Bremerella alba: one gene and its partner. The protein of the gene in region 2 binds, or shares a complex with, the protein of the main gene of each other region. Links are inferred from orthologs where the notes say so. Each region holds a gene or a part of one and is shown on either strand. Other genes may lie near its edges.

Region 1 (2,902 bases), on a different replicon or contig from region 2:
GATCGTCGACCGTTTTTTCTGCCGGTTGCCGATGGGCGATCTGTGCTTCCGCACGAAACTTCATCTGACCGCCAGCGTTTTGCACGCCCCAGAAACCAGCGAACTCACCACTGGCCTGGGCGGGAGTAATCTCGTCGACGGAAACATGACGAATGTAGCTATATGAATCAGCCTGCCGAGGCCAATTGGCGACTGGATATTGCTTTTGATAGAAAGGTGGCTGGGGGGATTGCTGCTGTTTTAAAAGGTCGGCAATCGCTTGTTCGTCGTCGAGCACCCATTGATAAGGCGAGTCTTCCACGGCATGAAACTTGAGCCCTAGCCGATCAACCTCATCGATCGCTAAGGTAGCGACCTGGTAATGAACCTGGCACATCGCAGGACGGTAATAAGAAAGGTAACCGAACACCCCAGCCAATAGGGCGACGATCACCATCATCGCGCACAAGCTGAAACGAAGTCCCCAGGTTTTGCCCGAGGTGGGGACGACTGATTCAGAAGTCAAATCACGCTCAGGCATAGGACCTGTTGGTTACCTCACACCGCCCGCGGCCTCGACCGCCTGACGAACTGTTAGTCGGCCTTCATATAACGATCGCCCCACAATCGCGCCATCGAGTCCGGCGGCCGTCAGGTTGGACACATCCTCGACCGAGGTCACCCCGCCTGAGGCAACCACCGGCACTTTGACGGCCTGTTTCATGGCCTGCATTGCCTGGACATTCGGCCCGGCCAGCATGCCGTCGGTGGCGATGTCGGTGTAGATAATGGCTGCCATCGGCAGATGCTCGAATGTTTTGGCCAGATCGATGGCCGAGGTGGTGCTTACTTCCAGCCAGCCATCGGTGGCGACCATGCCTTCTTTGGCATCGATGCCGACCACCAGCTTTTCCGGAAATTTCTCGCACATCGCAGCAAACCAGTCTGGCTCACGCAGGGCCTTGGTACCGATCACCAGGCGGGCCAGCCCGAGATCGAGAAGCTCTTGGATCGTCTTCTCATCGCGGATTCCGCCTCCCACTTCACAAGGGATATCAACCGCCGCTACGATCGCAGCGATCGCGTCGCGGTTTTTCAGGCTACCGTCCTTGGCCCCATCCAGGTCGACCAGATGAAGACAATCGGCACCTTCCGCGACCCAGCGCTTCGCCATTTCGGCCGGGTCGTCCCCGTAGACCGTTTCGCGGTTGTAGTCTCCTTGCTGGAGTCGCACGCATTTACCACCGAGAAGATCAATGGCCGGCCAAATTTGCATTGTGGGTCCCTTTCTGCGCCGAACGGCCGAACCCTTCGGCGTCCTGGCAATATCTCATAAGAGTTAAGAATCAGCAAGGAATTTCTTGCCGTTAGATCAAGTTAACGCGGGGGATATCTACGCCAACTGGGCAAAGTTCTTCAGCACGCTCAGCCCTGCCTGTTGGCTCTTTTCGGGGTGAAACTGCGTCGCGTAGAGATTGTCTTTCCAGACGGCCGCACAAAACGGTCCACCATAATCGGCCGTGATCGCCACGACATCTTCGTTTTCCGGAACGACATAGTACGAGTGAACGAAGTAGAAGTTCGTCCCCTCGTCGATTCCCTCGAAAATGGGTGGCCGATGGATGAAGTTGGCCTGATTCCAGCCCATATGGGGGACTTTATAGCCGTGTGGCAACTCGAATTTCACGACCTTGCCCGGCAAGATCCCCAGGCCTTCGTGTTCGCCCCCTTCGTAGCTGACGTCGAACAGCATCTGCAGGCCCAGGCAAATCCCGAGAAACGGCGTTCCGGAAGCAATCTGATCGCGAATCGGCCCTTCCAGGTCGCGGCGGCGGATCTCGTCGACCGCGTCGCCACACGCCCCCACGCCTGGCAAAACAAGCTTGGTCGCCGCGGCGATCTCTTTCGGATCGCTGGTGATATGTGCAGCGTGCCCTGTCTTTTCAAAGGCTTTTTGCACACTCCGCAGGTTACCCATCTGGTAGTCGACAATCGTGATCATCAGGCGAGCAAGTTCACTATTCGAGGCAATTCAACGACCGACACGTCGTGAGAAATAAAACACACCCACGGCGGACACAACCCAAAGACGAAAGTTCGCCCAGGGGCACTTATTGTAATTCGTTTCCGCTCGATTCGTTAGGCGGCAGGAAGTTGAAAAAGATTGCGAGCGCACTATCTCATGGGATCGCTTCCTGACTAAGTTGCGTTTATGAGCCTCGGATGGATCTAAATTCCGGGATACCAGTAACTATTCGCTTCCGTGTGCCTCTGGCCAGTCCGTTTGAAGCTCAAAACATGAACAAACGAGTACCCGCTTCCCACTCGCAAAAAGCCTGGAAACTCCAAGCAAATCGAAACGACGCGGGCCCCCGGAACATTGCCGGAGACATCATCTCCGAAGAGTGCGAGCAGTGGCGAGAAGCGGAACGTACCGCATCGAAATGCGATCTCCATTAGATAGCATGCCGCGAACATGGTTCGTGGTGCGATGCGTTTCTCATCGCCCTACGCGATGTTGCACCGGTGCGTCGGTATTAGTTGTCTGACTGGGGATAGATTACCAGGTCGACACGTCGATTCTTTTGCTGCCCTGCTGGGGTGGCGTTTGAAACGACCGGATGGTTCGTTCCGTGTCCCACAACAACCAGTCGCGACGGGTTCATGCGGTAACGCGAGGTCAGCTGATCGAAAACGGTTTGGGCCATGCTGGCCGAGAGCTGATGATTGGACGTGTAAGGGGGCTTCACCGGTTGATTGTCGGTGTGTCCTTCAATCCCAACCTTGTTTTGCGGGAAGTTTTGCTGAAGCGTGCTGGTAAGTTGCGAGAGGATGTTGTCGGAACTAGGAATCAACGAGTTGGTGCCTGGCTGAAATAACGCATCGGCCGGGATTTCGATGCGAATCACATCGCCATCTTGCT
Region 2 (3,002 bases):
ACGCGTGCAGACGAAGGGCTACGGCCGGGCATTTTTGAAGGCGCTGCCCGAGTGTCAGTTGGTGGAAGATAGCTTCGCCCAAGCAGGCTCGGCGGGGCCGGCTTGGGATGACTATATCTAATGTTATTCCCCCAGCGGGACACTCACGGCTCATCGACTAGAGCAAGTTGTTTGCTCCATCAGCCGCTCTACCAAGGGCTCGATCGCGGCGGTAGCTTGGGCTTGGGAGTGGTCGAACCGCTGATCCCCGAATTCTTGAAACTCGATGGCAACCGTTTCGTGCTGCTCGACCCCTAATAGACGTGACGCCTCGATGATGTGGGGATGAAGATGGTTCTTGTGGGAAGCGATGCTATCGAGCAGTCCTCCTTCGCCGGCGGCTGTTAGCATGACCAGCGTTTTTCCGCTTTGCATGGGTTCAATCGGATTGTCGCCGCGGGCCAGGTCGAAGCTGAAGGTTTTGTTAATTCGAATGACTTGGTCGAACCAGGCCTTCAATGCGGCTGGCATGCCGTAGTTGTACATCGGAGTGGCGATGACCAGGATGTCAGCGGGAATCAGTTCCCCGATAAGTTCATCGGAAAGAGTCAGGACCTGCTTGTCCGAAGCATCGCGAGCCTCTTCCGGCTTGAATACGGCAGCAATCCATTGCTCTGTAATGGCCGGTGGCGGATTGAGCCCGACATCGCGTCGAATGATCTCGTCGCTCGGCGCGTGCGACAGCCATGCCGCGGCAAAACGCTCGGCCAAGTTACGGCTCAGGGATCGCGTTTTACGTGCACTCGCTTCAATTAACAAAATGCGGCTCATCGGTGGGGCTCCAAAATCATGCTAGATTGTATGAGTAACAGGGAGTCTGGCCGCTTGGATGCCGTTTCACGTGGGAAGTCACGTTAAGTTCTGAGTTGCCCGAAAACCATGCCATACCCAGGTGGGGTTAGTTGACCCTGAGTCCCGTCCCGCTTACAGTAGATTTGCCTTTCTACGGACCCTTTTCTGGGTTCGGTTCTTCCTTGCAACCCTTTCTGAAAGCTGCGGTTAGCATCGATGTTGGCCAGCCGTGTGATACCGTGTTTAGACGTTAATCAGGGGCGTGTCGTCAAAGGAACGAATTTCGTTCAGCTGCGCGACGCGGGCGACCCGGTCGAAGTTGCTGCGCGCTACGAGCGAGAAGGGGCTGACGAACTGGTGTTTTTAGACATCACGGCCAGCCACGAACAGCGAGACATCATCTTAGAGGTCGTGCGCCGGACAGCGGAAGAAGTGTTCATGCCGCTGACGGTAGGTGGCGGAATCCGGACATTGGAAGATATACGCTCGCTACTCAATGCAGGAGCGGATAAGGTCTCGATCAATTCGGCGGCCTGTAAAGACCCGGAGTTTGTGCGTCAGGCAGCCAAACGTTTCGGTAGCCAATGCATTGTGGTGAATATTGACCCCAAACGCGTCGAAAAAGAGGGCCGGGAAGTGTGGGAAGTCCACATTAACGGTGGCCGCACGCCGACTGGTCTAGAGGCCGTCAGTTGGGCGAAAAAGGTCGAAGAACTGGGTGCCGGCGAAATTGTGCTGACTAGCATGGATCGTGACGGAACCAAAGATGGCTACGATTTGGAAGTTACCCGTGCGGTTAGCGAGGCAGTAACCATCCCGGTGGTGGCCAGCGGCGGGGCGGGCAGTCCAGAGCATTTGGCCGATGCCATTTTGCAGGGCAAGGCCGATGCGGCGTTGGCAGCCAGCATTTTTCATTTCGGCCAGTTTACAATTCATGAGACGAAAGAATTGATGCGTGACCGAGGAATTTGTGTCCGGCTTTGATTTTACGGCCGCCACGAATCAAACTGAGGGGCTTGTCCTCAAACTTTCAGGAACTGAGGTAGAAGAGTCATGGCAGAAATCGACGCAGCGATAGCCGAGAAATTTCTCTCGCAGGACAAAGTATATGAAGTCGACAAGATCTTCCGCGCGCTGGTGAAGCTGGAAGGTTCTGACTTGCACATGAAGGTCGGCCGCCCGCCAATTGTGCGGGTAGACGGTACGCTCAAGAACCTCAATCGCGGACCGATCGACGCGGAGGAGATGCTGCATCTTCTGTGGCCCTTGATGGACGCGAGAAACCAAGCGATTTTTAAAGAAAACGGCGGGGCTGACTTTGCCCACGTGGTGGACGTCGATGGCGAAAAGTGGCGTTTCCGTGTAAACATGTTCACCCAGCTGGGCAACATGGGGCTGGTCGCTCGTCGTATTAACAATTGGATCCCCAACTTCGAAGGACTGAATATTCCTCCGGTGATGGAAGATCTGTGTAAGTTCGACCAAGGGATGGTGCTGCTGGCCGGGGTGACGGGTTCTGGTAAAAGTACGACGATCGCGTCGATGCTCAACTGGATCAATCGAAACTACTCCAAGCACATCCTTACGCTGGAAGACCCGATCGAATTCGTCTATTCGGAAGAAAAATGCCTGATCAATCAGCGCGAGGTCGGGCAGGACGTGAAAAACTTCGAGATCGCGATGGCGCATGCTGTGCGTGAAGATCCCGACATTATCCTGATTGGTGAAATGCGTGATCAGGAAACGTTCCTCACGGCCATTCACGCGGCGGAAACGGGTCACTTGGTGTTCGGAACGATCCATGCTTCCAGCGCATCGAGTACGATCGGTCGTATTCTCGACTTGTTCCCCGAAGAAATGCATGGCTCGATTCGTAGTGCCATCGCGTTCAATATGAAGGGGATCGTCGCCCAGAAACTGCTCAAGTCGATCAAGCCGGGCGTGGGCCGTGTGCCGACGGTCGAGATCATGACGATGAATCCAACCGTTCAGAAGTTGATTCTGGAAGGGAAGGATAGCAAACTACCCGATGCAATTCGTATCGGTAAAGACGACGGTATGCAAGACTTCACGATGAGCCTCAAGGCGCTGATCGATAAAGAACTGATCGATCGCGAAACGGCTTTCGCCGTGGCGCCAAACGTCGAAGCGTTGAAGATGGCACTCAAAGG

What was found. The genes of interacting proteins can lie anywhere in the genome.
Region 1: the proteins of hisF (region 2) and hisH are in contact, whole or in part, in a crystal structure (PDB 6RU0), measured with the Thermotoga maritima proteins. The link is inferred for Bremerella alba from one-to-one orthologs. Residues at the interface, in WP_004080486.1 of Thermotoga maritima: Met1, Leu2, Ala3, Arg5, Ser40, Glu41, Asp45, Glu46, Ala70, Glu71, Ile73, Asp74, Ile75, Pro76, Phe77, Asp98, Lys99, Ser122, Gln123, Glu161, Thr195, Leu196, Asn247, Arg249, Glu251; in WP_004080484.1 of Thermotoga maritima: Asn15, Arg18, Arg22, Arg117, Leu118, Pro119, His120, Met121, Gly122, Trp123, Asn124, Asn134, Gly135, Tyr136, Tyr138, Val140, Tyr158, Glu180, Lys181, Ser182, Ser183, Lys184, Ile185.

Annotation. Positions count from the first base shown.
Region 1 is NZ_JABRWO010000008.1:47,517-50,418, reverse strand. What follows is about bases 178-2,902. They hold hisH (imidazole glycerol phosphate synthase subunit HisH), read right to left. Parts: upstream 1,982-2,902; coding sequence 1,373-1,981; downstream 178-1,372. Other genes in these bases: HOV93_RS14430 (OmpA family protein), read right to left, coding at 2,517-2,902; hisA (1-(5-phosphoribosyl)-5-[(5-phosphoribosylamino)methylideneamino]imidazole-4-carboxamide isomerase), read right to left, coding at 533-1,255; HOV93_RS14445 (hypothetical protein), read right to left, coding at 178-520. In the rest of the region: more of HOV93_RS14445, read right to left, coding at 1-177. UniProt on the Escherichia coli protein: IGPS catalyzes the conversion of PRFAR and glutamine to IGP, AICAR and glutamate. The HisH subunit catalyzes the hydrolysis of glutamine to glutamate and ammonia as part of the synthesis of IGP and AICAR.
Region 2 is NZ_JABRWO010000001.1:375,072-378,073, reverse strand. Bases 107-2,931 are described here. They hold hisF (imidazole glycerol phosphate synthase subunit HisF), read left to right. Parts: upstream 107-1,047; coding sequence 1,048-1,815; downstream 1,816-2,931. Other genes in these bases: HOV93_RS01475 (type IV pilus twitching motility protein PilT), read left to right, coding at 1,885-2,931; HOV93_RS01485 (FMN-dependent NADH-azoreductase), read right to left, coding at 151-810; HOV93_RS01490 (ATP-dependent DNA helicase), read left to right, coding at 107-121. In the rest of the region: more of HOV93_RS01490, read left to right, coding at 1-106; more of HOV93_RS01475, read left to right, coding at 2,932-3,002.